2 regions of the Parasutterella sp. genome follow, and region 1 is predicted to be linked to the other one. Evidence: predicted binding sites of a transcription regulator. Region 1 holds the regulator's gene; the other holds the start of a gene.

Region 1 (15,521 bases):
AATGATCTAATGATGCAGTTTCAGGCAGATATTTCCGGCGTTCCGGTTGTGCGTCCCGAAGTTGTTGAGACGACGGCTTTAGGAGCGGCTTACCTAGCGGGCCTCGGCTGCGGAGTATGGAAGAGCACGGAAGAAATTGAAAAATTATGGCGGCGGGAGCGGACCTTTGAGCCGACGATGTCGCAGGATCAACGCGAATTTTTAACGACACAATGGGGCCGTGCAGTGGCACGGTCTAAAGGATGGGAGCAGTAAGAATGGACTTCAACGCAAAGACTAATCCGGGGCGAGAAAGCCGTCTTCAGCAATTGGAAGAGGACAAAGTCTGGGATGTGCTCATCATCGGCGGCGGTGCGACCGGCGCCGGTATTGCGGTTGATGCCGCTGCTCGCGGTTTTTCCACGGTGTTGTTCGACACGCAGGACTTCTCCGAAGGCACCTCCAGCCGTTCTACCAAACTGATTCACGGCGGCGTTCGCTATATGAAGAATCCGCGCGACTGGAAACTGGTTCGCGAGGCGATGATCGAACGAAAACTTCTGTTGGGCAATGCGCCGCATATCGTTCATCCGGAACCGTTCATTCTTCCCTGCTATGAAAACTTCGAGCGCGAGTACTACATGGCCGGTCTTTGCCTTTACGGCGCCATGGCTTACGGCGGCTACGAGGTCGGCAAGACCGAATTCCTTTCTGCCGCCGAGACCATTCGTCGTCTTCCCGGTGTAAAGGCTGACGGCTTAAAGGGCGGTGTGCAGTTCTGGGATGCTCAGTTCGATGATTCCCGACTCAATATTGCCTTGATGAAAACGGCGGAAGCCCGCGGAGCACTTCTGCTGAACTATGTGCCTGTGGTCGGATTTGAAAGAGGCTGCGGCGGCGAAATTACCGTTGTGAAAGTCAAGGATAAATTCAGCGGCAAAGAATACAGCGTTAAGACCCGCATGGTCTTTAATGCGGCCGGTGTCTGGGCCGATGAAATCCGCCGTATGGTTTCTCCGGATGTGAAGCCGTTTATCCGCGCTTCAAGAGGCTCTCATATCGTTGTCAGCACGGATCATTTCGGCGGCAAGACCGGCATGTTTATTCCGAAAACTTCCGACGGACGGGTTCTCTTCTGCATTCCCTGGCACGGCGTTCTCGAAATCGGGACGACAGACAAGGAAGAAAAAGACATTTCCTTCAATCCGGAGCCGACGGAAGAAGAAATCGAATTCATGCTCGAGACGGCCCGCAAGTATCTTGCCTATCCGATCTCGCGCAAGGACGTGCTGGCTTCGTTTGCCGGGCTCCGTCCTTTGTTTAACCCGAATGCCGGCGGCTCGACCGCTGCGGTTTCCAGAGAGCACTCGGTGATTCCTGAATTCAAGAACATGATCACGGTCACTGGCGGCAAGTGGACGGCTTATCGCAAGATGGCCGAACACGCTATGTCTGTGGCTGTGGACCAGGGTTTAATTTACAAGCGTCCGTGTCCGACGAAATATATGTCGATTTATCGCGACAATGAGTTCAATCCTGATGAACTTGAAGCTGAGATTCTCAAAGGCACGCTGACGGATGAACAGCTGAAGGCCTACGCAGTGCACTGCCGCGACACGCAGTTTGCTATGACACCTGAGGACGTTCTTTATCGTCGTCTAAGAATCGGTCAGATGAATAAGGCTAAGACAGAAGAGCTTCTGCCTAAGATCAAAGACGTTTTTGAAGCCGAAGCCTCCGAATAAAAGTTTGGCCGAGCAAAGATTGCTCGGCCAAATTGCAAAAAACTTTATCAGCGTGTTATCAAGTTGAATTGACTTGATTTTTTACGTATAATCCTGTCCTCTCTGTTGGAGCGTTGTCCTTTCGTCATCGCTCGTCCGTTGTAAATAATGTCGTCTCGGGAATTAATCCGCCCGAGCTTAAAGATAATTTGCGGCGCATTTGTATGCGCCAAATTTATAGGTGAATAGTAATGAAAACCTTCTCGGCCAAGCCGCTTGAAGTGAAGCGTGAATGGTACGTGGTTGATGCAACCGATAAGGTTGTCGGCCGCCTTGCCGCTGAAATCGCTCTCAGACTCCGTGGCAAAGACAAGCCTGAATACACACCGCACGTCGACACGGGCGATTACATCATTGTTGTCAACGCTGACAAGCTCGTCATGACCGGTGCTAAAGCTGAAGACAAGAAATATTTCCGTCACTCCGGCTACCCCGGCGGCGTATACGAGACCACTTTCCGCAAGATGCAGGAAAAGCATCCCGGCCGTGCTCTCGAAATCGCAGTTAAAGGCATGCTTCCGAAGGGCCCGCTTGGCTATGCCATGTTCAAGAAGCTCTTCGTTTATGCCGGCAGCGACCATAAACACTCCGCCCAGCAACCCAAACAGCTTGAGATCTAAAAAATGATTGGAAATTACAACTACGGCACTGGCCGCCGCAAGAGCTCCGTTGCTCGCGTCTTCATGAAGCGCGGCACCGGCAAGATCGAAATCAACGGCCGTTCTCTTGATGAGTACATCCACCGCGAAACCGGCCGCATGGTCGTTCGTCAGCCGCTCATCCTCACCGACAACGTCGAAACATTCGACATCAAAGTCAATGTTCGCGGCGGCGGTGAATCCGGTCAGGCCGGCGCAATTCGTCACGGTATTACTCGCGCTCTGATCGATTACGATGCAGCACTCAAGTCTGTTCTGTCTCAGGCAGGTCTTGTTACACGTGACGCTCGTGAAGTCGAACGTAAGAAAGTCGGTCTTCGCAAGGCACGTCGTCGTAAACAGTTCTCCAAGCGTTAATTCGCTTCAGAATTGCGGGAACTGCCTCCGGGCAGTTTTCATCAAAAAGGTCGCTTCGGCGGCCTTTTGCTTTATATGCGGCTGAAAACTTTTTGCCGCAGACAGCCTCTCGGGTGCTACCGACGATATACTTTCCAAAAGTTTTTCAAATCCTCATTCCTAAAGGCTCTCAAAATGAAAAAAGTAAAAGTCGGCATTGTGGGCGGTTCCGGTTACACGGGCATTGAATTACTCCGCCTTTTGGCACAGCATCCGCATGCAGAGATCGTCACGATTACGGGTCGAAAGGACGCCGGAACGCATGTGGCTAAGATGTTTCCTTCGCTCAGAGGAAGAGTAGATTTGGTTTTTGAAGACCCTGCCTCTGCACCTCTAGATCAATGTGATGTTGTATTTTTTGCGACACCGCACGGCGTTGCGATGAGCATGGCCGAAGAGCTCACTTCTAAGGGTGTCAAAGTTATTGACCTTGCTGCCGATTTTCGTCTGAAAGACAAAGAAGTTTTTAAGAAGTGGTACAAGATGGACCACAAATGTCCCGAGATCTTGGCTAATGCCGTGTACAGCCAACCGGAAAGTATGCGGGACGAAATGAAGAAGGCGGACGTCCTCGGTATGGCCGGATGCTACCCGACTACGATTGAGCTTGGGCTCATGCCGCTGCTCAAACTGCATAAAGAAGTCGGCGATATTGTGAATCTTGATGTGTCGATTATTGCGGACAGCAAATCCGGCATCAGCGGCGCCGGCCGTAAAGCCGATATCAGTCTGAACTGCGCCGAATTTTCCGATAATTTCAAAGCCTACGGCGTTGCCGGACACCGTCATGAGCCGGAGATGGTGCAGCAGCTGAGCCTTTTTGCCGGAGAAACCGTTCCTCTGACGTTTATTCCTCACTTGCTGCCCAATATCCGCGGCATCTTCTCGACGATTTATGTGCGATTGAAAGAAAAGGGCAAGAGCATCGATTACCAGGCTCTTTATGAAAAAGCCTATGCTGATGAGCCTTTTGTCGACGTGCTGCCCGAAGGATCGCTGCCTGAGACGAGGATGGTGCGCGGCTCCAATATGGTTCGTATTGCGCTCTACCGCAAAGAACCTAATCTTTTGGTGATCTTGGTTGTGGAAGACAACCTGGTCAAAGGTTCAGCCGGACAGGCGGTGCAGGCCATGAACCTTGTCATGGGCCTTCCGGAAATCGAAGGTCTCGAACAGATTGCTTTGGTTCCCTAGAGACAACTGACCTGAAAATAAAAGCCGAAGGGCTGCGAATGCGGCCCTTCGTGCTAAATGCGACTAAGAATTTTTCAACAGTTTCGGATTCAGCGTATAAGTTCCTACGGTCGAGGCAGAGGCCAGAATGTGACCTTTCATGGCTTCTTTGACATCTCTGCCGTTGAAATTGCCTTTGAGCGGCAGCAGCGGGAAATCCACTGCGTAGACGGTGAAGACATAGCGATGGATGCGTTCATCATTCCACGGAGGGCAGGGACCGTCATATCCGTAATAATGTCCCTCGTTGTTCGGATCACCTTTGAAGGCGTCGGTATAGTCGTTGAGCCCCTGACGCATGCCGTTGGCGCAAGCCGGTCCTCTTTTGCCGCGAGGAGAAATTCCTTTAGAAAGCGCGGCTGCATCGATGCACGGCTCTTCCGGAACGATATCGACTAACACCCAATGAATAAAGCTTGTTCTCGGGGCGTCTGCCGGAATGGTTTCTCCTTCGACATTAGCTTTAGAGAAATCAGCAGGAACATCGTTGTCTTCGCAAATGACGATTAAAGACTTTGTTCCCAGAGGCGGGTTAGACCAGGCAATTTGAGGATTTCGGTTGCCTGCCGGCAGAGTGTGTTCTTTTCCCATCGGGTCGGGTTTTGCATAGGCGAAACCTTCAGGAATGGGCTTGCCATCTTCAAAAGAGTCGCTCCAAACGCGAAAAATCGTATCCATCATTTTCAGTCTTTCTTCTTCGGGTAACACAGGCGGAAAGTCACCGGACCGTCGTTTACCAGGCTGATTTGCATATGAGCGCCGAAAACTCCCGTCACCGGATTAAAACCGAGGGCCCGGAGCTTTTCCAGGAAACGCTCATAGAGCGCTTCTCCGAGGGCAGGATCTGCCGCCGGAGAAAAGCTCGGACGTGTACCGCTGTTGGTGTCTGCAGCCAGCGTGAACTGAGAAGCCACGAGGATTCCGCCGCCGACGGTTTTCAGGCTCAGGTTCATCTTGCCGTCGACGTCACTGAAAACTCTATAGCCAACGACTTTTTCTGCGAGGGCATCGGTGTACTCGAGCTTATCGTTTTTTTCTCCGCAGACTAAAACCATTAAGCCCTGTCCGATACTTCCGCGGAATTCGCCGTCGGCAGTAATTGACGCTTCCGAGACGCGTTGAATCAATGCAATCATGACAGGGTTACTTCAGTGTAACCTTAGCCCATTTTCTCTTGCCGACCTGAAGCGTATAGGTTCCGGGCTGGACCTGAAGGCCCTTATCCGTGACCTTTTCGCCGTTCAAATGAACACCGCCTTGGGTGACATTGCGGCCGGCTTCAGTGGTAGACGGTGCCAAACCGGCTTCTTTGATGAGCTTGAGGATGCCCATCGCTTCGCCTGCGTTTTCGAGTGTGACTTCAGGAATATTTTCAGGAACGGCACCCTTGCGGAAGCGGTTGATGAATTCCTGTTCAGCTGCGTCGGCAGCTTCTGCATTGTGGAAGCGCGTGACGATTTCTTTGGCCAGCATGACCTTGGCGTCGCGCGGATTACGGCCGGCTTCGCACTCTTTCTTGAGCTGCTGAATTTCTTCATTGCTTCTCATAGAGAGCAGGTCAAACCAGTTCCACATCAGGTCATCGGACAAGGACATGACTTTTCCGAACATTTCGTTCGGTTCTTCGGTGATGCCGATGTAGTTGTGTTTGGATTTGCTCATCTTGTTGACGCCGTCCAAACCGACAAGCAGAGGCATCGTAATGATGCACTGGGCCTCCTGGTTGTATTGACGCTGAAGCTCACGGCCGACCAAAAGGTTGAAACGCTGGTCGGAGCCGCCGAGTTCGACATCGGCTTCAAGCTCAACAGAGTCGTATCCCTGCATCAGCGGGTAGATCAGCTCGTGCATGGCAATCGGAGCCTGAGAAGCAAAACGCTTGGCGAAGTCGTCGCGTTCAAGCAGACGGGCGAGCGTATAGCGGGAGGCGAGTTTGATGAAGCCGGCCGAGCCTAATTTATTGCACCATTCGGAGTTAAAACGAACTTCGGTTTTGTCTTTGTCCAAAACTTTGTAGGCCTGATCGAGATAAGTCTTAGCATTGGCCTCGATCTGTTCACGAGTCAGCGGCGGACGAGTGGTGTTGCGGCCGGAAGGATCACCGATCGCGCTGGTGAAGTCGCCCACAAGGAAGATCACCGTATGACCGAGGTTTTGGAATTGACGAAGTTTGTTCAAGACGACGGTATGACCCAAATGAATGTCGGGAGCCGTGGGGTCAAGACCTAATTTAATTCTCAGAGGTTTACCGGTTGCTTTCGAACGAGCCAGCTTTTGTTCGAGCTCTTCTTCAACGAGGAGCGTGTCTGTGCCGCGTTTAATCAGCGCCATCGCTTCCTTAATATCTTCCGTTACCGGAAACTTTTTTGCCTGAGCAGTATCTGTCATTTTTAGAAAAATCCTGAATTATGTAGGTGGTACCCCGTGAAGACTTGAGAAAATTAATGTTTTATAATCAATCGACTCAAATCCGAAGGGCAGATTTCCAAAACAGCCCTTATTCTACTTTCTCTGCCCGACATTGTCAGATATCGGGGATGTGGGAGTGTTCGTTTTTAATAGAGAGATCAGAGTGAAGCCGTTTAGAACCAAATTTACGAAGATTTTGACAGGTCTGGGTGTGACTGCGGCTTTACTGTTTTCCATTCCTTCTTCGGCCGTTTCTCAGGAAACAGCTCTTCCCGGGAAAGGCGAAGTGGTATTAGAGAAAGCCGGCGAGATTGAACTCGGGGATTTGATTCAGCAGTGGGCCAGCGAGATGGATCACGTTTACGCCGAAACCCGCATCCAGGCAAAAGACTCGAACAAAAAGATTTTCGAAAGACTGGGCATTAACGACAAAGCATTTGTTCGTTATGTGAACTCCATCAAAGGTAAAGAGAATCCTTTTGCTCGCCTCCAGAAAGGACGTTTGATTCAGGCTCGCCTGACACCGACCGGAGAAGTCATTTCTTTGCGTGTTTTCCGTCCGATTGACTCCTTGTCTCGCGACGTCGCTTATTTCCAGGTCAGCAAAGAATCCGGAAAGTTTAAGCACGCCAATTTAAAGAGCGAGATCGATGCCTTCCCGATTGCCTCCTCCGCAGTGATTAAGACCTCGCTCGAGAGCGCAGCGGTTTCTGCAAATATTCCGGCCAATGTTTTGGCTCAAATTAAAGAAAGACTCAGCACGTCGATGGACGTGAATAAAGGTGTTGCTGCCGGCGATTCTTTCAGCGTCATTTATGAACGCCGCCAGATTGACGGAGCCGACCTCGGTTCCGGAAAACTTTTGGCAATTGAGTATTTCTCCAAAGGCAAGACCATTGATTCTTACTGGTACGAGGGCGAAGGCGTCGAAGGTTATTTCGACTCCGAGGGCAACAACACAGACATTACGTTCCTGCGTATGCCCTGCGAAGCCCGCGTAACCTCTACTTTTAACCGCGTTCGTAAGCATCCTGTGACAGGACGCCTGCGTCCGCACTGGGGTGTTGACCTCGGTGCACCGCGCGGAACACCGGTTTACGCAGCCGGCGACGGAGTGATTTCTTCCAAGAAATATCAACGCCGCGGCTACGGTTACTGGCTTGAGCTCACTCATGCCGGCGGTTATAAATCACTTTACGCTCACTTGAGCAAGTACGCAGCCGGCATGGCCGAAGGCGTCAAAGTGAAGAAAGGACAGCTGATCGGATATGTCGGTACTTCCGGTATGGTGACCGGTCCTCATCTTCACTATGAACTGAAGAAAGACGGTCAGCAAATCAATCCGCTCATCGCCGATCTTCGAACCGGAGAAAACCTGAAAGAGGATGCGCTGGAAGATTTCAAGCTTGCAATCTCTCCGATGCGCCGCCAGATCGCAATGCTGAGCCGACTTCAGCTTGCGCAGAATTCAGCCGCAACAGGTTCGGACTAAACGACTTGTTAGAATTTGAGGCCTCAGTTGTGTGAGGCCTTTGTTTTTATGTGCACTCCGAATATTCCTATTTACGTCGGCATGATGTCCGGCACCAGCATGGACGGTGTTGACGCTGTCGCATGCGTTTTTAATGAAAAAGGCTGTCAATTTATTGCCCGCAGTTTTGAGCCTTACTCGGACATGCTGCGCGAAAGCCTGCTTTCCTTGTGTCAGACCGGACCGGACGAAGTCTTCCGCATGCAGAACGGTGCCAACGAGATCGCAAAGATTTATGCTAAGGCTTTCAATAAGCTGCTGACAGACAGCGGACTGAATTACAAGAACATCCGGGCGATCGGTGCGCACGGCCAGACGATACGGCACAATCCGCAGATCGGCGCGAGCACTCAGCTGATCAACGGGGCTTTACTGGCGGAGCTCACAAAAACGGATGTGATTACGGATTTCAGAAGCCGTGACTTGGCTGCCGGCGGAGAAGGGGCACCGCTGGTTCCCGCCTTTCATAAGTGGGTGCTGAGCGGAGATGTGCCGCGCGGCATTTTAAATATCGGCGGCATCAGCAATCTTACCGTACTGCCCGAGCGCGGCAGCGACGACGAAGTTCTGGGTTTTGACTGCGGCCCAGGAAACGTGCTGATGGACGCATGGATCGAAAAGGTCAACCACGTTCGATATGATCAGGATGCCGTGTGGGCACGCAGCGGTAAAGTCATTCCGCAGCTGCTGGAGAGTTTGAAACAGGAGAAATTCTTTTCTCTGGTGCCTCCGAAGAGCACGGGACGCGAGCTTTTCAACCTGCCTTGGCTGGAAGCCCGATTAAACGGAGAAAAACCGGAGGACGTGCAGCGGACGCTGGTTTCCTTTACTGCAGAAACCGTCACGGATGCGATTCGCAATTTTGCGCCGCACATCAAAGAGCTGAGAGTCTGCGGCGGAGGCGCCAAGAATCCTCTGATGATTAGTGAGCTGGCACTGCTCAATCCCGAGTTGGTTGTCACGACAACTGCGGAGCTCGGCGTGGATCCGCAGGACGTTGAGGGGTTGGCGTTTGCGTGGCTGGCTTATCGTTTTGACCGCCGAGAGCCGGGAAATCTGCCGAGTGCCACCGGCGCATCCGGTTCTCGAATTCTGGGCTGCTTGTATCCCGCCTAAACGAAAAGACCTCCTTGCGGAGGTCTCTGACGATTTTGTCGTGTCTTAATGCTTAGACGGAGAAGCTGGAGCCGCAGCTGCAGGTTGTCGTCGCATTCGGGTTCTTAATCACGAACTGTGCGCCTTCGAGGTCTTCTTTGTAGTCGATCTCGGCACCGACGAGATACTGATAGCTCATGGAGTCGATCAGGAGGGTGACTCCGTTTCTGACCATCACAGCGTCGTCTTCGTTGGTGGTTTCATCAAAAGTGAAGCCGTACTGGAAACCGGAGCATCCTCCGCCCTGAACGAATACTCTGAGTTTGAGATTCGGGTTGCCTTCTTCGTCAATCAGTTCTTTAACTTTGAGGCTGGCGGCATCGGTGAAGATAATGGGGTCGGGAAGCTTGATCTGTTCCTGATCCTGAACATTGTTTTCAGCCATTATTTTTCCTTGCAATAAGTAAATTTAGTACTACGGATTATAGAGAATCCGTCAATAGCACAAGGCCGGATTAGGTCATAATTTGTGAAAACAAACGGATTCCGTCCAACAGATTAAGCCGTTTGATTTTAGGAAGCGATGCCGCGTTCAGCGGAGTTTCAAACTTATAATTCTTTGATAATCGCCTGCGGATCAACCCCCGCAGTTTTATGGCTTACTTATGGGAAAAGCACATGTTCAACAAGAATTCGACCATCGAAATATCTGACCCGGCTGTATGGGAAATCATTCAAAAAGAGGGCAAACGTCAGGAAGATCAGATTGAACTGATTGCCAGTGAGAACTACGCCTCTCCGGCCGTTATGGCGGCCCAAGGCTCGGTGTTGACCAATAAGTATGCCGAAGGATATCCCGGCAAACGCTACTACGGCGGCTGCGAGTATGTTGACGAGGCTGAAACGCTGGCCAAAGAACGTGCCCTCAAACTCTTCTGCGAACCGGTCGGCGTAGAAATGGCGGTTAACGTACAGCCGCACTCCGGAGCTCAGGCCAATATGTCCGTTTTCTTCGGCCTGCTCAATCCCGGCGACACGGTGATGGGTATGTCGCTTGCCGAAGGCGGCCACTTGTCTCACGGCATGAAGCTCAATATGTCCGGCAAGTGGTTCAACGTCGTAAGCTACGGCTTAAACGACAAAGAAGAAATTGACTACGACCAGGTAGAAAAGCTTGCTGAAGAAAACAAGCCCAAAATTATCATCGCCGGAGCTTCTGCTTATTCCTTATATATCGACTTCAAGCGTTTCAGCGAAATTGCGAAGAAAGTCGGCGCTTACCTTATGGTCGATATGGCGCACTATGCGGGGCTCGTTGCCGCCGGAGTTTATCCGAGTCCGTTCCCTTACGCCGATATCGTGACGACCACGACCCACAAGACGCTGCGCGGACCGAGAGGCGGCATGATCTTCTGCCGTCCCGATCTGGAAAAACAGATCAATATGGCGGTCTTCCCCGGTGTTCAAGGCGGTCCCCTGATGCATGTGATTGCCGCTAAGGCAGTCGCTTTCGGCGAAGCATTAAAACCGGAATACAAGGAATATCAGCAGCAGGTCATCAAGAATGCTGCTGCAATGGCTGACGCTCTGACGAAACGCGGCCTTCGTATTGTCTCCGGACGCACCCAGAGTCATGTGATGCTCGTGGACCTTCGTTCTAAGAATATCACCGGGAAAGAAGCTGAAACCGTTCTTCATGAAGTCGGTATTACGGTCAATAAGAATTCGATTCCGAACGACCCGCAGAAACCCTTCGTAACCAGCGGTATTCGCTTGGGTTCTCCTGCCATGACGACCCGCGGCTTCAAAGAAAATGAAGCGATCGAAGTCGCCAATCTCATCGCTGACGTGCTTGATGCACCTAAGAACGAACAGGTGCTCGCCAACGTAAAAGAACGTGTTGCAAGTCTCGTTGCCCGATTCCCTGTTTATTTGGCAACCGTGTAAGGCTGATTCAGGAGCGATCCTATGCTTTGTCCCTACTGCAAAGAACCCAACACTCAAGTTATTGACTCCCGCACCTGTGAAGAAGGTTCGGCCATTCGGCGCCGGAGAAAGTGTCCGAACTGCGGTGCCCGCTTCACGACGTACGAAAAGGCCGCACTGCAGATGCCGCTCATTATCAAGAAAAACGGCAGCGTTCGGGAGGCCTACAACAGCGAGAAGCTGCGCCGCTCCATGCAGATTGCGCTGCGCAAGCGCCCTGTGAAAGCAAGCGAGCTCGACTCGGCCATTTCACGCATTGAGAAGCAGCTTCAAGTGTCCGGGGAAAAGGAAGTGACCTCCAAACGCGTCGGAGATATGGTCATGCTCGAGTTGAAGAAACTCGATAACGTGGCCTATGTCCGCTACGGTTCGGTCTACTTTAACTGCGGGACGTTGGACGACATGATCAAGCTCGTTGAAAACGCCCGAGACGACCAAGGAAAGGATGAAAAATGAGTTTTTCCGATTGTTCATATATGCGCCGTGCGCTGGAGCTGGCGAAGAAAGCTCGTTTTAACTGTCCGCCGAATCCGGCCGTGGGCTGCGTGATTGTCAAAGACCGCCGCATCATCGGCGAAGGTTTTACTCAAAAGACCGGCGAGGCACATGCCGAAGTCATGGCCTTGCGCGACGCGGCCTCCCGCGGAGAAAGCGTAGAGGGCGCAACGGTTTACGTAACGCTCGAGCCGTGTTCACACTACGGCCGCACACCGCCCTGCGCCCTAGCGCTTAAAAATGCGAAGGTTGCCCGCGTGGTTGCAGCCCTGAAAGATCCCAATCCTTTGGTGGCAGGCAAGGGCCTCAAGATGCTGGAAGAAGCCGGCGTTAAAGTTGAGTGCGGGCTGGAAGCCGAAGAGGCCGAAGAGATCAACCGCGGATTTTTAAAGCGTCAAAGAGAAGGCATGCCCTGGGTCCGCACTAAGATGGCCATGAGTGTGGACGGCAACACAGCGCTTGCCAACGGCAAGAGCCAATGGATTACTTCGGAAGAAGCCCGTGCAGACGGGCACTTCTGGCGCGGTATCAGCGGCGCGGTGCTGACCGGGCTCGGGACCGTGCTGGCAGATAATCCTCAGATGACGGCGCGTTTCGAAGGTGTTACTCGCCAGCCTCTGAAAGTCGTCGTGGACTCCAATCTCAGTCTGAATCCGGATCTGAAGATTTTCCAGGGCGGAAAGACTCTGCTGGTGTGCGCGCACTACGACATAGTGCGGGCTGAGAACTTTGAGAGTCAGGGCGTTGAGGTGATTGAACTTCCCGGCAAAGACGGCAAGGTGGATCTCAGAGCTCTGATGCGCGAGCTTGCTAAGCGCGAAATCAATGATGTGCATGTAGAAGCAGGAGCTCGTCTGAACGGAGCCTTGGCGATGGAAGGTCTGATTGATGAATATCTGATCTACGTGGCGCCGGTTTTTTTAGGCGATGGACGCCGTCTGCTGGATTTACCATCTTTTAAAGACCTTTGTGAGGGTGTCGCGTTAGAATTCACCGATATTCAAAAAGTTGGTCCGGATGTGCGTCTGATGCTCCGTCCGGTGCGCTAAATAAGGAGACGATATTTATGTTTACAGGAATTATTCAGGCCGTCGGCCGTATTCGCGACAACGAAGAGATTGGTGACGGTCTGCGTATTCATGTTGAAGCCCCGGAACTTGGTTTGGACACGGTCAAGATCGGTGACTCGATCGCCATCAACGGCGCCTGCATGACAGTGGTCGAAGTCGATGAGAAGCGATTTAAAGTTGAAGTTTCTGCCGAGTCACTCAGCAAAACCGCCGGCTTGGACGGATGGGGCTATGTGAACCTGGAAAAGGCCATGCGTCTCGGCGATCGTTTAGACGGTCACATTGTGAGCGGCCATGTTGACGGCGTAGGCGAAGTCGACGCCTTCGATAAAGTTGCCGAATCCTATCGTTTGGTGGTTCGCTGCCCGATGAAACTTGCTAAGTTCCTGGCCTATAAAGGTTCGGTGGCCATCAACGGCGTTTCCCTGACGATCAACGAAGTGGAAGACACACCTGCCGGCACCCGCATCAGCATCAACTTAATTCCGCATACTTTCGAGCACACCGCTTTCAAGCACACCAAGAAGCGCGACCTGGTCAATGTCGAAGTGGATACGGTTGCCCGCTACATCGAAAGAATGTATTCGCTCACCGAGCATAAATAATTGAATTTTTGACGGCCTTTGAACCCAACGCGGAGCGATTCGCGGAGGATTTCAAAGGCCGTTTTGTTAGAATTCCGCCTATCAATTTAACGGAGAAGAATGTGTCCATTGAATTCATTAAACCGAATGCAGACGGCAGTGATTTGAAAATCGGTATTGTTTCCGCCCGCTTCAACGACTGGGCCTGCGATGCCATGTTTGCATCCTGCTACGAAGAGCTCAAAGCTCATGGGGTAAAAGACGAGAACATCGTGGTAACCACGGTTCCCGGCGCTTTGGAAATCCCCGGAGCACTTGTCATGCTCTACGAAGGCTATCCGGATTTGGACGCCTTAGTTGCAATCGGCTGCGTGATCAGAGGAGAAACCTATCACTTTGAACTGGTCGCCAATGAGTCTTCCCGTGGCGTGACAAACTTCGTTATGACCGAAGGCATCTCTGTGGCCAACTGCATTCTGACAGTTGAAAACGAAGAACAGGCCAAAGCCCGCGTCCAGGAAAAAGGTGCCGACGCCGCTCGCGTGGCTCTGGAAATGGGCAATCTGCGCCGCTTCTGCGGACAGCGCGTTATGGAAAATTTCGGAGAAGATGATGGACAGTAATCATACGGGAGCCAAGAGCCCCGCAAAGAAGCGCGGAGGCCGGAGCGCCCGTCGCCGTTCACGCGAATTCGCTCTTCAGGGCGTTTATCAGTGGCTGATGAGTCATACCGACCCGGAAGCAATTGATGCTGCAGCTTTGGAAGCTGAAGATTTTGACAAAGCCGATCAGGCTTTCTACCGTGAACTGCTTCACGGCGTTACCGAAGAGTTCCCGTCTCTTGAGGCGAGCTACGCTCCTCATATCGACCGTGAAGTGACTTCGTTGTCTCCGATTGAAAGAGCCATTCTTTTAATCGGCACGTACGAACTTAAAAACACGACGACGCCTTATCGCGTTGTGATCAACGAGGCAGTGGAACTGGCTAAGAGCTTCGGCGGTTCCGACGGCTTTAAATATGTCAACGGAGTTTTGGACAAGATGGTTCCGGAACTTCGTCCCTACGAGGTTGTGAAAGGCAAAAATGCCTGAGCACCCTGCCTGTACGGTGACTCCGAATCCGCTTGATGAATTCGGAGTCATATCTCGTTTTTTTACGGACCGCTCTTTTTATCCGTCTGCGTGGCCTTCACAAGGCGCAGGGGACGACTGTGCGTTTCTTGACGTCGGACCGATGCGTTTAGCCGTGACGGCCGACATGATGGCCCTCGGGTCCCATTTCCTAGAAAATGCCGATCCTTATACGGTAGGCCGCAAAGCGCTTGCCGTGAACTTATCTGATCTTGCCGCTGCCGGCTCTGAACCGAAAGCGTTTTTTCTCTCTATTTCTCTGCCTCGCATCGACCAGTGTTGGCTGGATGGTTTTTCCAAAGGTCTTTTGGAAGAGGCGCGCCGTTTTAATTGTCCGCTTCGCGGCGGAGATACTGTCAAATCCTTTGCAAAACCGGGACAGCCCCCTTACACCGCGATTTCCATCACTGCGATGGGCGAACTGCCTGCCGGCAAAGGACTGACCCGAGCCGGTGCTCGAGTCGGCTATGATATTTGGGTCTCCGGCACGCCGGGAGACGCGTTTGCAGCGCTCGGTCAGATCTTCGGATACTGGACGTTTGCCGAGCCGCTTTTCGGATATTTCCGTTCCCGCATGGATTTGCCTGAACCTCGGGTGGCGCTCGGCCGCGGATTGCTCAATGTCGCCACGGCCTGCTGCGATATTTCCGATGGTTTGGTTGGAGATCTGAAGCATATCCTGGAGCGATCGGGGGTTTCAGCTCGCCTTTTCTGGCCGGCTTTTCCGAAGTCCGACGCAATGAAACTTCTTCCCGAAGCCATCCAACAGCGCTGTATTTTGTCCGGCGGAGATGATTACGAATTGCTCTTTACCGCACCTTCTCATTGCCGCGGAGAAGTCGAACGAATCGCTGAGCGTGCAGGTACTCGTGTGTCCCGCATCGGCGAGATTGTTCCGGCAGGGGATCCCTTAAAAATTATTGATGCAAACGGTGCGGAGGTCGCGTGCGGGGCCTCATTTAACCATTTCGGAGAGGCCGGCTCATGAAATCCTATAAAACGACACCGCCTTCTTTTAAGACAGTGCTTGAACACCCTTGGCTTTGGATCTCAACATTCTTCGGATCCGGCTGCATTACGCCGGCGCCGGGAACTTGGGGTTCCTTTGCGGCGTGGGGCGCCTTCTGGCTTTTGGATATGTGGCTCGGACGGAGCTTCATCTGGGCCGC
Region 2 (15,521 bases), on a different contig from region 1:
CGACAGCATCCGACCGTTTGGTGGCTTCAGACTGATCTCGACAGGGCGAAGTCAGCCAGGAAGCAAGACGGCGGCTTCCCATCGCCGTCCGGCAATGGTCCAACGTCGAGAAGAGCGTATTGGTCTGCTCTCCACGCAGCGTACGGACAATTTCAAGGTTTCTGCGGGAGGCAGCATCAAGGCCTAAGTGGTCGTTGTCCGTCTCGCGGGTAATGGCCGTGATGTGCGTTAAGTCGGTTCCCTGGGTGGAACGGGCATATTCCGCTACCACTCCGGCCGCAGTAATCAAGAGGTCGGAGTCGGCGATTCCGAAAGGCTCAAGGGTGGAGGTTCCGAATTGCTTCAGCAGGGTCTTTTCTGCTCGAATTCGATCAAAGTGCCAGTCGGGAAGGGCAGATACAGAACGATCCGGGAAACGCTCTTCAGCAAGTTCGCGGTCATGGTCTGCAATCAAAATTTCAGACGGATTGATGCGTTCGATTTCGTTCAGAAGACCGGCCTCGGTGGTTTCCATCGCCTTGAAGACACCGGAAGAAATCGTCATCCAGGCTAATCCGACAGCGCTTCCCTTGCCTTGAATGTACACGGCGAGCAGTGTGCTCTCCGAGCGGTCGTTGAGAAGGCTTTCGTCTGTCAGCGTTCCTGGCGTGATCGTACGAACCAGCTTTCTTTCCATCAAACCTTTGCCCGGGGTACCGAGTTGCTCGCAGATGCCGACACTGAAGCCTTGATTGACCAAACGGACCAGATACTGATCCAGCGTCATGTAGGGAATGCCGGCCATTGGGATACGAGTCCCGGAGTTGGTGGACGAACGCGAAGTCAGCGTCAGCCCGAGCACTCTATGGACGAGTTCGGCGTCTTCGAAAAAAGTTTCGTAGAAGTCGCCCATTCGATACATGATCAATAAGGTCGGATTGTCGCGTTTGATTTGAATAAACTGACGCATTGCAGGCGTAAAGCTCAGCAAATCCTGTTCACTAATATTGGCAATCGAGGCGATAGACTTGTCGGACATTGATACTTGGATAATAAGTGGCGTTCGTTGATGATATCTCAACGGACAAAAAATCGATAAAAAAAGCCTTCGGACGGTTCGCCGAAGGCTTTATCAAAATTTGTGCTAAGGATTAAGCTTGGCGGCCCTGAATGACGTTAACCATTTCCGGGAAGATCTTCGGAGCGGCGGCAATGATTTCGCCTTTCTGAAGATAATCACCTTCGCCGGAGAAGTCGGTAACGAAGGCGCCGGCTTCACGGGCAATCAGTGCACCGGCAGCGATATCCCAAATCTTGATGCCTTTTTCCCAGTAGCCGTCAAAGCGGCCGCAGGCTGTCCAGCAAAGATCAAGAGCAGCAGAACCGATGCGGCGCAGACCGCAGGTCTTTTCCATCATGACCTTCATGGACTTGATGTAAGCATCGTAGTTATCGCCTTCGCGGAAGGGGAAGCCGGTGGCAAGCAGGGCATCCTGCATGGAATTGCAGCCGGAGACGCGGATACGGCGGGAATCAAGGTAAGCACCTTTGCCTTTGGTTGCGGTAAAGAGCTCATTGGCCATGGCGTGATAGACGACAGCATGGAGCGGCTGACCGTTTTTCAGCAGAGCGATGGAAACGGCAAACTGAGGAATTCCGTGAATAAAGTTCGTCGTGCCGTCGAGCGGATCAATGACCCAAGTGTATTCGGCGTCTTTCTTGCCGCTCTCACCGGTTTCTTCACCGAGGAATGCGTGATCGGGGTAGGCGGTCTTAAGTGTTTCTACAATGACGCGTTCGCATTCTTTGTCCACTTCAGTGACATAGTCGCCGAGACTCTTGTTCGAGATCTGAAGATTGCTGCGGTCACGGAAAGCGATGACCTGAATCTTGCCGGCGTCGCGAGCGGCCTTAATTGCCATGTTGAGCATGCCTTCATTCTGCATCGGCAGAGATGGAGCAGGGCGGTAATGTTTCTTCTGATCGCCGTTTTCAGCGCTTTTACGGCTGGTGGAGCGAGGAGCGCGCTTTTTATCGGTGGCCTTTGTCGTTTTTGCCATCGGCTTAGTTGTGGTTGCCATTTATTCCTCTGATGAACTTTTTATGCACCGCCTCAGCGGTGAAGTAAACTTTAGAGTCAGAAATTTTACCTCAAGAGACAGTAGTTTATGGACTTCCTTCCCCAACGAGGGCGTATCCGCTTCGTTCTCGTTTCACCCAGCCACCCGGGCAATATCGGCTCTGCCGCAAGGGCGATTAAGACCATGGGATTTGACCGTCTATACGTCGTGAGCCCCCGTCATCCCGAGTACCGCACCGATCCGGATGCAATTGCTTTTTCTACTCATGCTGTCGATGTTCTTCAAAACAGCGTCTGTACTGAGACACTTTTAGAAGCGTTAAAAGATGTTTCTTTTGCCTGTGCGCTCTCCGGCTACGATCGGGAATTCGGACCTCCTCTGGCAGACTTGCAGACTTCCTGCGAAATGGTCAAGACATGTTTGGAAGAAAATCCTCAGGAAGAAATCGCCTTTGTCTTCGGAACGGAAAGAAGCGGCCTGACGAACGAAGAGATGATGCTCTGTCAGCTCTGTACCGCTATCCCGGCTAATCCTGAATGCGATTCCCTGAATCTGGCCCAGGCTGTGCAGGTGACGGCTTATCAGGCTCAGCAGACACTTCGCGGAAGAGCCTTGGATGCGCATGCCAGCCGTTTTGAAGGTGAGGCGCCCGCAAGTGTGGAAGCCATTGAAGGGCTCTATGAACACCTTGAAGAGGCAATGATCGCCTGCGGAGCTCTGAATCCCGAACGTCCTAAGCTGATGATGCCCAAACTGAAAAGAATTTTGTCTCGTTCCGGTTTAAGCGTACCCGATGTCGATATGCTTAGGGGTATCTGCGCTGCGATTATTTGTCCGCGGGCGGAACGCAGCGGAAGAAAATCGAAAAAAGACGGACAGCAATAAGAGATTCAGAGGGAAGGATGTTTTCGAGAATCAAAGGAGATGTCAACTCCATTTATGAAAGGGATCCTGCCGCGCGTTCACGCTGGGAGGTTCTTCTTTGCTACCCCGGACTGCATGCCATCATTGCACACCGAGTGGCACACTGGCTGTGGAATAAAGACTGGAAGGTAAGCGCAAGAGCACTTTCCCAGTGCAACCGCTTCTTAACCGGAATTGAAATCCATCCGGCAGCAAAGATCGGAGACCGCGTGCTGATTGACCACGGCATGGGAGTCGTGATCGGAGAGACGGCTGAGGTCGGAGATGACTGCACGATTTATCACGGCGTCACGCTGGGCGGAACTTCTCTTGCCTCGGGAACAAAACGGCATCCGACGATCGGTAAAAACGTCATTGTCGGCGCCGGCGCCAAGATTCTCGGCGGTTTTGAAATCGGCGATAACTGCCGCATCGGCAGTAACGCCGTGGTGATCAAGCCGCTCCCGCCCAACTCAACAGCTGTGGGCAACCCGGCTCGAATCGTGGATAAATCCAAGAAAGCGGTTCCGAAGAAAGAGCCCGAGCCTCAGCCTGACCCGAAAGCCCAGGTTCGTTTAGCTGCCTATGGCGTCGTTGCTAACGAAGAAGACCCGTACGTAGAGAAGATTAAATCGCTCGAGAATTTGCTTCAGGAGCAGCAGGCACGTCTGGACGAAATGGAAAAGAAGATCAGCTAAGCACACCTGATCTAAGCCCAAAACAAAACGTGCAGCCCGAAGGCTGCACGAATCAAAGAATAATCTCTGATTAAACGTTGTTCTGCGGGACGGTGTAGAGCTCGTCGATCTCAGCGCGGAGTTTTTCGCGGATGATCGGACGGCGAAGCTTCATCGTGACCGTCAGACATCCGTTGTCAACGGTCCAATGTTCCTTCAACAGGCGAATATTTCGCGGAATACCGTACTGCGGGAAGCGAGAAGCAGCTTTCTTTAAACGCTTCAGCGCGGCCATGCGGATGTCGCGACGCATGAGCATGCGGTCGTCTGAAGGATCCACATTGAATTCCTTAGCAAACTTCTCCCACTCGGCTTCGTTGACGACAGCTAAAGCTGTGATGAAAGGACGAGCTTCGCCCACCACCATGACCTGCTCAAAAAGCGGATCTGTCTGAATCGCAAGTTCCATGTCGGTCGGAGGAATCTTCTCTCCGGTGGAAGTTACGATGATTTCTTTGATTCGACCTTTGATGCGGATGCGGCCGGCATCCGACAAGTCAGCTTGGTCGCCCGTTCTGAACCAGCCGTCTTCGGTAAAGACTTCGGCTGTTGCGTCAGGACGCTTCCAGTAGCCTTTCATGACAGTCGGGCCTTTAACCTGCAGCTCTTCTATGTCGCCGAGACGAATTTGAAGTCCGGGAATCGGCTGTCCGACCGTGACGGGATTGTTGCAGTTCTCGCGATTCACGGAAATAACCGGAGAGGTCTCGGTCAGACCGTAACCTTGGCGCAGTTCAACGCCCATGGCGTTGTAGAAACGGCCGATAGCGTTGTTTAACGCGGCACCGCCGGCAATCGCGATTCTCAATCGGCCTCCGAACACATCGCGGATCGGGAGCACGATGCGGCTTTCCAGCATCGGCCAAATGAAAGAATCAAGCCAGGAAGCGGAAGAAGAGGGAACGGCCAGGCCGTTACGGCGGCAGAATCTTCTCCAGCCGATCATTTCGGCTTGATCGGCAAGCGTGGCGGCAATGCTTCCCTTGGACTGAAGACTCGCTTTGATGCGGCTATGAAACTGCTCAAAGACGCGAGGTACGGCCACAAAAATCGTCGGACGGATGATCTTCAGGTCTTCGGCAAGTTTTAAGACGGAGCGGGCAAAACCGACTTCGGCGCCTAAGAACAAAGTGAAGTAGAAAGTGACGGTTCTTTCGAACGTATGAGAAAACGGCAGGAAAGACAGGAAGACGTCATCGGAACCGACGTCAATCACCTGAGAAAACGATTTCACGTTGCTTAAAACGTTATCGTGCGTGAGCATGACGCCTTTCGGTTTACCGGTGGTGCCTGAGGTGTAGACGATGGCAGCGAGGTCATCGGGATCAATCGAGACTTCTTTAAGGTCGGTGTTTTCTCCCTGTTTGAGCCAATCGGAAAGATTGACCACAGGGACAGGAGAGTCTTCTGAAGCACCCTCGGCATCGTTTCCGGTCGTGACGACGAGTTTGAGGTACGGATATTCTTTTTGCGCGTTCAGCATGGCGTTCCAGCGCAGAGTACGCGGAACAAAAAGAATCTTAGCTTCCGAATTGTTCAGAATGAAAGCGCTGGAAGACGGCGTATCAACCGCGTGCAAGGGAACCGGAACCATGCCTTGCGAAAGGATGCTCAAGTCGCAGGCGGTTGCCGTGATGGAATTGGGCAACAGGACAGCTGCGTGGTCGCCTTTTGATAAGCCGGAGGCCGTAAAGGCTTTGCGCCAGCTGCGAACCATATCAGCGAATTCTTTCCAAGTTACGCTGATCCAAGTCTTAGATTTGTCGTCAAACTGGCGATAAGCAACCTTGTTCGGGCGAACTTTTTCGTTGATCGCGAGCAAGTCCGGAATGACGCGCATGTTGTTGAGGTTGTCTGCTGTCATTTACTTTCCAAAATTTTCATAAAGTTTCTCGATTTCGTCACCGTGTTCGGCCACGATAACGCGGCGCTTCAATTTCAGCGTAGGCGTTAAAGAATCGTTTTCAATTGTCCAAGGTTCTTTGAGAAGAAGCACGGAACGAGGTACACCATACTGCGGAAATGATTTGCAGGCGGTCTTGATGCGTTTAAGGATTTCCCTGATAACTGCCTTGTTGGTAAGGATTTCAGGATCTTTGGGATCCAGGTTCAGAGAAACGACAAATCGTTCGAAGTTATCTTTGTTCAGCACGAGGAGGCCGACGATAAAGGGACGATTGTCGCCGTAGACCATGGCCTGATCAAAAAGCGGATCCCTTTCGATGGCTTGCTCGATGTCGACAGGGGGCACCTTCTCGCCGGTAGACGTCACGATGATCTCTTTAATGCGGCCTTTGATCTTCAGGTAGTTGCCGGGAAGGATGTCGGCTTGGTCACCGGTAGAGAGCCAGCCTTCGGGATCCAGAGTCTTGAACGTGTCTTCCGGACGCTTCCAGTAGCCTCTCATGACCTGCGGTCCGCGCACTAAGAGCTCGTCTTTTTCTCCCAGTTTGGCTTCAATACCTTCGAGGATCGGCCCGACAGTATCGGGATGATTGGCTCCGATTTTATTGACGGAAATGATCGGGGAAGTTTCGGTCATGCCGTAGCCTTGGAAGATTTCAATTCCTAAGCCGATGATCGTTTTGGCAACTTCCGGGCTCAGGGCTGCACCGCCGGAAACCGCGACGCGCATGCGGCCTCCGAAGGAGTTCTTAATCTGATTGCGAACGAGTTTGTCGTAAAGAGGATCCATCAGACGATCGAAGGCTGCCGGGACAGCGGAGTCGACAGGCAGGCCGTTGCAACGGCAGAAATTACGGTAACCGGCGTCAACAGCCGCGTTGAAGACTAGGCGGCTCACGGCGCCTTTTTGTTTCAGACGTTCGTTGATCTTAGCTGCGACTTTTTCAAAAACTCTCGGAACGGACATCATGATGGACGGACGTACAAGTTTTAAATCGTCCAGAATGCGTGCAACTCCTCGGCTGAAAGTGACTTTATTGCCCATTCCCAGGCCGATGTAATAGGAAGTGGTGCGCTCGAAGGTGTGAGACAGCGGGAGGAAGGATAACCAGGTGTCGGAAGGATTCGGCGCGATGTTGTAAAGCAAGGCCGAAATATCGCTCATGATATTTTTATGTGTGAGCATGACACCTTTAGGTTTACCGGTTGTACCGGAGGTGTATACCAAAGCGGCCAAGTCTTCCTCTTCGGGTCCGGGCGGAAGGGTTAAGACGGATTCGCCTTCTTTCAGCCATTCAGCAACGTTAACGCTGCGAACCTCTTTGCTTTCAGGTTCGGATTCATCATCGATGTAGACGACTGTGCGGAGCTGAGACAAATCGGCGCCGGTTGCTTGAATGGCATGCCAGCGTGCGCGGTTAACAGTGACGAGGAGCTTCGTGTCCGAATCTTCCAGAATGTAGGCGCAGTTGGCCGGCGTGTCGATGATATGCAGCGGGACCGGAACAAGGCCGACGATCAGTGCGCCCTGATCAAAACAAACGGCATCAATGCCGTTTGGCAGAAGCATGGCGACTCGATCGCCTTTCTTTAAACCGGAGGCTACAAACGCGTTGGCCCAATCTAGGGCGCGAGCGTAGAGCTCTTTAAAAGAGAGCGTTTCCCATTGTTTGGTTTTGGCATTGAATTGACAAACGGCCGGATCATCTCCGCGGATTTCTAGGTGATGAGAAATAAGCTCAGGAATAACGCGGAGCTTTCGAATCTCTTCAGCGCGGGTAAATTCATTATCTTGTGGTTGCTGCATGATTGATTATTTTGAAGAAGAGTTGTCCGTAACCGCAAAGTTCAAATTCAGGGCACGGATGATTTTGAGAATGGTTGAAAATTCCGGAGAACACTGTCCCGAAAGCGTGCGGTAAAGGCTTTCTCTGGAGAGTCCAGTTTCTCGGGCAAGGCGGGACATGCCGTAATTCTTGGCAATACGCCCGAGTGCCGCTGCAATTTCCGCAGCGTCGTTCTGAGCGCTCTGGAGCATTCGATTGAGCGAATTGACGAGCTCTTCCGTGTCTTCCTTAAGAGAAGAGGAAGGAGTTTTTGTCGATAAATTCATCAAATTTAGGCGCGGAGCCCCCTGCCTTCAGGCAGGGGAGGAAGCGCCTCCTCCTTTCGAATTTCTGTTAAATAGGTTCGTCTCTTTTCCAGCAGATGCAGCTTCTTGCAGCTGATGCCGGCTGAAATGCGGGTTCCGTCAAGTTTTCGAACATCAAAGAACCCCGATGATCGACGGCCGAAAATGAAGCTTTCTTCTCCCTGGCAGGCAACTTTGTCAAAAAGACGGAAGCCTTTGACCTCAAAGGGAGCCTGATTGCGCTTTCGAATGCCGCCTTTGAGGATGGAGAGCTTGTGAATCTGCCGGTTGTTCCGGCGCGTCTGCTTCTGGAAGAAGAATTCGCAGAGCCTTTCGGCGCCGAGGTTGCCGGCGATGCAGAAAGCATCCGCACAATGCGACTTGGCGATGCCGTTCGCGATTCGTGCGTGCTTGGTCCGGTATCCATAGGTGTTGCTCACCTCAATCCCCGGATGCAAAGCTCTTAGACGGTTGTGTACTTCCCTGCGCATAATTCCCATGAAGGCTTCCGCACGGAACGATTTCCCTCGCTTGGCCTTCAACGTGATATCGCCGCGGTGAAGTGCCTTATGGCACGTCTCACAAAGCGTAATCAGGTTGCCGGGCGAATCTCCACCGGTACGTCTGCTTTCCAAGTGATGAACATTGAGCACCGGATCTTTCGATCTGCCGTAACAATGCTGACAAACGTGCCCGTCTCTGAAAAGAACATACTCGCGGACGTTCCAGAAGCCGAGCTGCTCGCCCTCTTGGTACTCTTTCCCTGCAATGTCTGGATTCTTCAGCAGCTGCATGTCGAAGGAAGCCGTTTCCACGGTGATCTTCGTGACCGGCAGCAGTCGAAGAACCGCTTCTATGCGCGACAAGTGCGCGTTGATTCGGTTTTCAACCGACGGAGCAAGCCAGCCTTTGCGCTTGGTGCGGAGACGGTTGTTGAACCTCGGCGCGCGGTAGCGCGTTTTGCGGTTACAGCGCGACTGCCGTAACGCGCGACGAGCAGAGAGCAGATCAGAGACGTCCTGACGGAGTTCGACTTCTGATGCATAAAGCTCAGCCTTTTCCGTTGATGCGGAAAGGCCGACATGTTTGTACCCGGCATCAACACCCAGAGTCACCGGCTGTTTGGACTCACCCGTTGCAATCGTCAGCTGAATAGTGAAAGGCGTTCGCCTCTTCACAATAGCTTTCTTCTCTTTAAGCAGAAGGCGCGCTTTTGCCGGTGAACAGGGCATCAGCGGTTTTCCGAGTTTGTTTAGGACAAATACTCTCAAGTTTTATCTCCTCGGTCTTTCGACCGGTTGTGATCCTTCGCCAATGTTGGAAGGGGTTTCAAGCCGACAGCACCGCTCCTGCCTCTCAGAGCTTTTAACCATCGGCCGCAGAGCGCGGGACTAGGATCTGCATCCCGCGGTGCCTATAGGTTCCCGACCAACGTAGTCCGCCAAACGACGGCCTGAGGCTAGTCAACTAGAGGCTTTTTCAAGCCTCGGCCTTTAGGCCGAGGTAGTTGACAAGGTCGGCAAATAAGAAGAAATTTTGCCGAGTGTAGCTTATAGGCTACAGAAATTCAAAAAGTCGACGAGATTACAGCCAGATGGTGCGTTTAATTCGGCATGATCGGCAGCTTCATCGGCTGCAGGATCATCGAAGTGATTTCTTCGGAACGGATAACATCCGGAAGCTCCTTGTGGGAATCACGAAAGTAATCCATCACAACTTTGATGCATTCCGTGTAGTAGCGCTGCGCGATATTTTCCATGAGGTCGTAAGTTTTGCCGCTTTCGTCATGGAAATTGGGATAGTCAAAGAGAAAATAGTCGATTAAATCTTCGACCGTGAGCATTCCTTTGCTGACCGTGTAGTACTGAGTCAGAGTTGCAAAGGGCTCGTTTTGTTTGTTGTAAAGACGAGAAGTGAGAACGAGGTCTAGCGAATCTGAGGAAATGTCTTCGTCGCTGTCCTCGTCGCAGAAAGTCTCGGGTTTGACGCTTTCAATGCGCAAAGAAGCCTGATTGATCATGCTCCACAAAGCATGGCAGTCGTATTTCTTTAAACGATAGCTTTGAGCCTTGATACGGAAAGTAGCGTCTCCGTCTTCGTCATGACCGAAATCAGCAGTGAAATTGTTGATTAAATCATCAGCGCGCTGAAGAGCCTCTTCTTCGGAGAAGTAGGCGCCGGCGTCAGCGAGGAAAGATAAATACTTCTGCAGACGGCGGGTGTCATAGCCTTTACGGTCAAGCTTCACTTGTTCGAATGCATACTGGCCGGCAATCATGCCGGGCGTAAAGGTCACTCCGTCCTCAACGTATTCTCCGCTGTTGTTGATGAAGTCCGCGACACGATCGAGCTGTCCGCAACCATAGATTGCCAAACAGATCGACGGGATCGTACGACTCGGAGAAGTGAAACGCATTTGAAAACTCGAACAAATAATGAAACAGGGACGATCATTTTAACGACTCCGAGACAGGGAGGAGTATAAGACGAGTCATGAAAAAATCTGAATTTACAATTCGGCCTCCGTCATTGAGCCCACAGGCTTGAGCGATTTATAGGGCTGAAAACAATAGAAAAAATTCACAAAAAACGGCATGAAATTACCCTCGTAGTCAGTTGTGATATTAAGGAAAATACTAATATAAGGAATGACAAATTTTCTTTGCGCTATTAAAATAGTGACAGATAGAAATGTTTTTTAGCAGAAGGATTTTAAGAAAATTGATTTATTATCTTTTGTTATTTATAAATTCATATATACAAACGGATGAAGAATTTTCTTACTAACTGAATTTTCTATATTTTATTTAAAAATCTTGCTAAAAAATAGGTATTCTATTCATACAGTCTTACGAAAGCGTTGCTCCTCAAACATAACGCTGAACGGTTTGGTTGGTCCCGAGCTGTTCAATAGACACCTAAAAGCCGTCGAAAACCTCGACGGCTTTTTCTTATCCGAAATCTTTTAAGAAAATTCTTCTATTTAATATTCGGGTCAAAAATTCTCGAACCCCGCGTGGTTTCCCGTCGGACATGGTCTAGTAAAGAAAAATTTGTCCGATTTTTGAGTTAAATCCCTGACAATTGAGCCGAAAGTAGAGGTATAAAGCAGAGGTAGAGGACTATTAGTAATTTCCCTTAGTTTATCTCATATTATTTCATGAATATGACAGATATTTAATCTGACACTAATTAAGAAGATGATCGGAGGTATGAAATAGAAAATATAATCAAATAAGATAATAAATAGATATAATTTTAGATTTTTCGGTTTTTGTAAGGGCTTTTTGAGTTTTTTGACTAGGAAGCTAAAGATCCTGACAAGTTCTTGAATCTACAACGAAAAGAGAGGAGTTACATTTCTACTCGATCCTACCTATTTTGAGTGATCAGAGCTTCGAAAAAAGCTGAGCAAAATAGACGGTTACAAAATCAGCTTAAAAAAAACGAATCTCAACCTATTGTGTTTTTCCTCTTCCGTCATTTTTCACGTCTTTCGCGCAGGTCCTTTTATCTACAAGGTTTTTGATTTTTTCCTACAGTTTTGACCTACACAAGAGATTTTTAATATCCCCTCTTATTTCCGTATATAGTTATCTTTTTATTGTTCCCACACCATCTGTTGTATGAGATTATCATTTGGAGTAGATTTACTGGTCCGATAGCTCAAACTTTGTTTGGACTATCGGACCACCCTAAAAGTTTTTAAATGGCTTAGCAGTACATGACTATTTTTAAATTAATGTATTTGCGAACATGAACTATAGATAAGGAGACAAGGCAGATGAGCCCTACGATGGAGACGCCGATGTACGTCATTAAACGTGACGGCACGGTAAAGGACTTCGATATTTCAAAGATTGCAGCCGCCCTCGAAAAAGCAGGTAAAGCCACCGGTGAATTCGATGCCGCGACCGCAAACCGCATCACTCATATCGAAGTGATGAACCGTCTGGCTCAGCAGAATGTTGCGACTCCTACTATTGAACAGATTCAGGATGCCGTAGAAAACGCGCTCTTTGATACCGGATTCCGTAAGACCCTTCGTGCTTATATTGTTTACCGCGAACAGCGCGCAAAGGCCCGTGATGCTCGCCGCAGCCTCGTTGATGTTGAAAGCTCTATGAATGAGTACCTGCAGCATCTGGACTGGCGTGTGAACGCCAATGCCAACCAAGGCTACTCTTTGGGCGGTTTGATTCTCAACGTTTCCGGTAAGGTTGTTGCTAACTATTGGCTCAACTATATTTATCCTCCGGAAGTCGGCAATGCTCACAGACAGGCCGATATCCATATCCACGACTTGGATATGCTTTCCGGCTATTGCGCTGGCTGGTCCCTGAAGACACTTTTGAATGAAGGTCTGAACGGTGTTCCAGGCAAGGTTGAAGCCGGAGCACCTAAGCATTTAACCAGTGCTGTCGGTCAGATCGTAAACTTCCTCGGTACGATGCAGAATGAGTGGGCCGGTGCTCAGGCTTTCAGTTCGTTTGACACCTATCTCGCTCCTTTCATCCGCATCGACAACCTTGATTACAAGGAAGTCCGTCAGTGCATTCAGGAACTTATTTACAACCTGAATGTCCCGAGCCGCTGGGGTACACAGACTCCGTTTACAAACCTGACGTTTGACTGGGTCTGCCCGCAGGACCTGCGCGATCAGCATCCTTTGATCGGCGGAGAAGAAGTTGACTTCACGTACGGTGAGCTCCAGAAAGAAATGGACATGATCAACCGTGCGTATATTGAAGTGATGCTTGAAGGCGACGCTAAGGGCCGCGTTTTTACATTCCCGATCCCGACGTACAACATGACGCCGGACTTCGAGTGGGACAGCCCTAATGCACATTTGCTCTTTAGCATGACTGCCCGCTACGGTCTGCCGTATTTCCAGAACTTCATCAATTCCGAACTCAAGCCGAACATGATTCGTTCGATGTGCTGCCGTCTGCAGCTGGACTTGAGAGAGCTGCTTAAGCGCGGCAACGGACTTTTCGGCTCTGCTGAACAGACCGGTTCCTTAGGCGTTGTGACAATCAACTGCGCTCGTTTGGGTTATGTTTTTGCTCAGGATGAAGAAGGTTTGTTCAATCGTCTGAGCTACCTGCTTGACTTAGCCCGCAACAGCCTTGAAATTAAGCGCAAGGTCATTCAGCGCCATATGGATCAGGGCTTGTTCCCGTATACAAGACGTTATCTCGGCACGCTGCGTAATCACTTCTCTACGATCGGTGTGAATGGCATCAATGAAATGATCCGCAACTTCACACAGGACGAAGAAGACATTACGACGGAAGCCGGCCACGCCTTTGCCGCTAAAGTGCTTGATTTCATCCGCGACAAGATGGTCATGTTCCAGGAAGAAACCGGACACATGTACAACCTTGAAGCCACACCGGCTGAAGGTACAACTTACCGCTTTGCCAAAGAAGATAAGAAGCGTTTCCCGAAGATTCTTCAGGCGGGTACGCCAGATCATCCTTACTACACCAACAGCTCTCAGCTGCCGGTTTCCTATACGGACGATCCTTTCGAAGCTTTGGAAATGCAGGAAGACCTGCAGAAGAAGTATACAGGCGGCACCGTACTGCATCTGTACATGAATGAAGCCATTTCGAGCCCCGAGCTCTGTCGCGACATCGTTCGCCGCGCTTTGACACGTTTCAGACTGCCGTACATCACGATCACTCCGACATTCTCGGTTTGCCCGAAACACGGTTATATCCCGGGCAACCACGAGTTCTGTCCGAAGTGCGACGCAGAATTGATTGCCAAAAAGAAGCTTGACATGGCTTCCAACGGTTAAGAAACAGTAAAGATTAATTTTTTAGGATTGATTTATTCACACAGGAGACTGCAATGAATGAAAATGTTAAAGACACAAACATCGAATTGAAAGACGAAGAACGCACAAAATGCGAAATCTGGACCCGCGTGATGGGCTACCATCGTCCGATCTCTTCTTTCAACATCGGCAAGCAGGGTGAATTTGCAGAACGCAAATACTTCGACGAAAAGAAGTGCGGCTGCAGCAAGTAATCTTTGATTAAAAGAAATCCTCTCGTTGCTTCGCGCATCGGGAGGTTTTTTATTTGGGATTTTTCTTTTTATGAAAGACGTATTTATTCCTATTGAACCTGAAGTGAAGGACAAACCTGCTGAGGAACTTCTGGTGGGCGGCGTAACACGCATGACCACCATCGACTTTCCTGATTGTTTATCTGCAGTGGTCTTTATCAAAGGGTGTCCGTGGAAGTGCGTCTATTGTCAAAACGAGGATCTCCAAAGCCGAGAGATGAACGAAGGGGACGGTTACGTTTCCTGGGAATACATTGATCATTTCCTTGACAGAAGAAAAGGTTTAATTGACGGCGTGGTTTTCAGCGGCGGAGAACCCTGTGTTGATCCTGCGCTCCCTGACGCCATTAAAAGAGTCAAAGAGAAGGGCTATAAGATCGGGCTGCACACCGGAGGAATGTATCCGCGCAGACTGAGAGCGATTCTTCCGTATTTAGATTGGGTCGGATTAGATATCAAGGCTCCTTTGTCTGATGAAGCTGCTTATGAAAAAGTCGTTCGCCGCAAAGGCGCAGCAGCCAAAGTTCGTTCTTCTCTTGAAATGCTGTTAGAGGTTGGTGTTTCTATAGAAACACGTACGACCGTGCATCCCGAATATCACACTGAAGAGCAAATCCTTCAGCTCGCCAGAGAACTGTCTGATGCAGGAATTGAAACTTACGCACTTCAAATTTATCGCCAGCCCAGAGGACTGCCGGAGGAACATCTTCTTGAACGTGTCGGAAGTGACTATCCGCATGAAGAGACTTTAAAAACGCTCGAGTCCTTATTCAAGAAATTTATTTATCGCCGCAGTTAGCGTTTTTTGAGAAATAAATTTTATGAGACTGGCTCGAAAGAACATTCGGGACCGGTCTTCTTGCTTTTCGGACAAAGCATTGAACTCAACTTCGGCGGCATATTTTCTTTAAGACAAATCTCCTTGTTAGACTTTGACCAACCATTTTCGGACGGAGCTCATCGATGAAAAACAACGGCAATTTTAAAAACGCCGGATCTTCTCGCGCCAAGACGTGGAGAAACATTCTCTTGATTTTGGGTGCGGTTGCTCTTATTGCCAGCTACATTGCAGATATTCGTGACCCGCATCCGGGTACGGAAACTCAGGATAACCGCCCGTTTGTAGAACAGGTGCTCAAAGATGGCTTTCAAACACTCCATGCCCGCGTGACTCGTGTGGCTGACGGCGATACCGTTTACATTAAAGATGACGAAGGAAAAGAAGCTCGAGTTAGGCTTCTTGGCATCGACGCTCCGGAGAGCAAACAAGCTTACGGAGTTCAAAGTGCGGAACATCTAAAACGCAATCTGAGGGACGCTGAGTATCACGTTCAAGTGATTTACCGCGGGAGAGACCAGTACGGCAGAATTATCGGAAAACTGGTAGCCGATGGAAAAGATCTAAATCTCGACCAGGTCAGCACCGGAAACGCCTGGGTCTATAGAAATTATCTGAAAGATCTTCAACCGGGAGATAAAAACCTCTATTTGAAAGCCGAGGACAATGCGCGCGCAAAGAGAATCGGCTTATGGGCGGACCCCAATCCACAGAACCCTCGCGATTGGAGGAGAGAGCATCCAAGGAATTAAGACTGCAATAGTCAGCAAAACAAAGCCTGCCGAAGGGCAGGCAAAATAAAAGGCCGTCTTTGTTGAAGATTCGGCCTTTCTTGTCGGTTAATTCAGCATTTGCTTGTCCGGGAAATC

Evidence for each region. The regulator NrdR, encoded in region 1, represses ribonucleotide reductase genes. The targets are predictions, from matches to a motif close to CACNANATNTNGTG.
Region 2: ACZND6_RS05740 (ribonucleoside triphosphate reductase) is a predicted target of NrdR. The motif match lies at 11,350-11,363, and genes of this name have one in related genera.

The regions. Positions count from the first base shown of each region.
Region 1 covers NZ_DBMALT010000006.1:18,010-33,530, forward strand. Annotated here, with positions in the region: gene glpK (glycerol kinase GlpK) at 1-255, shown strand, start outside; gene ACZND6_RS02690 (glycerol-3-phosphate dehydrogenase/oxidase) at 258-1,724, shown strand; gene rplM (50S ribosomal protein L13) at 1,955-2,383, shown strand; gene rpsI (30S ribosomal protein S9) at 2,387-2,779, shown strand; gene argC (N-acetyl-gamma-glutamyl-phosphate reductase) at 2,954-4,012, shown strand; gene ACZND6_RS02710 (YbhB/YbcL family Raf kinase inhibitor-like protein) at 4,076-4,729, opposite strand; gene dtd (D-aminoacyl-tRNA deacylase) at 4,735-5,187, opposite strand; gene tyrS (tyrosine--tRNA ligase) at 5,195-6,439, opposite strand; gene ACZND6_RS02725 (peptidoglycan DD-metalloendopeptidase family protein) at 6,624-7,952, shown strand; gene ACZND6_RS02730 (anhydro-N-acetylmuramic acid kinase) at 8,001-9,107, shown strand; gene erpA (iron-sulfur cluster insertion protein ErpA) at 9,160-9,531, opposite strand; gene glyA (serine hydroxymethyltransferase) at 9,765-11,033, shown strand; gene nrdR (transcriptional regulator NrdR) at 11,055-11,528, shown strand; gene ribD (bifunctional diaminohydroxyphosphoribosylaminopyrimidine deaminase/5-amino-6-(5-phosphoribosylamino)uracil reductase RibD) at 11,525-12,616, shown strand; gene ACZND6_RS02755 (riboflavin synthase) at 12,634-13,242, shown strand; gene ribH (6,7-dimethyl-8-ribityllumazine synthase) at 13,344-13,844, shown strand; gene nusB (transcription antitermination factor NusB) at 13,834-14,313, shown strand; gene thiL (thiamine-phosphate kinase) at 14,306-15,340, shown strand; gene ACZND6_RS02775 (phosphatidylglycerophosphatase A family protein) at 15,337-15,521, shown strand, end outside.
Region 2 covers NZ_DBMALT010000015.1:36,511-52,031, forward strand. Annotated here, with positions in the region: gene mutS (DNA mismatch repair protein MutS) at 1-1,018, opposite strand, end outside; gene ACZND6_RS05700 (inositol monophosphatase family protein) at 1,131-2,060, opposite strand; gene ACZND6_RS05705 (RNA methyltransferase) at 2,148-2,945, shown strand; gene cysE (serine O-acetyltransferase) at 2,963-3,661, shown strand; gene ACZND6_RS05715 (AMP-dependent synthetase/ligase) at 3,732-5,564, opposite strand; gene ACZND6_RS05720 (AMP-dependent synthetase/ligase) at 5,565-7,412, opposite strand; gene ACZND6_RS05725 (addiction module antidote protein) at 7,419-7,718, opposite strand; gene iscB (RNA-guided endonuclease IscB) at 7,724-9,007, opposite strand; gene ACZND6_RS05735 (hypothetical protein) at 9,340-10,152, opposite strand; gene ACZND6_RS05740 (ribonucleoside triphosphate reductase) at 11,521-13,542, shown strand; gene nrdD (anaerobic ribonucleoside-triphosphate reductase) at 13,596-13,775, shown strand; gene ACZND6_RS05750 (anaerobic ribonucleoside-triphosphate reductase activating protein) at 13,846-14,613, shown strand; gene ACZND6_RS05755 (thermonuclease family protein) at 14,778-15,404, shown strand; gene ACZND6_RS05760 (hypothetical protein) at 15,492-15,521, opposite strand, start outside.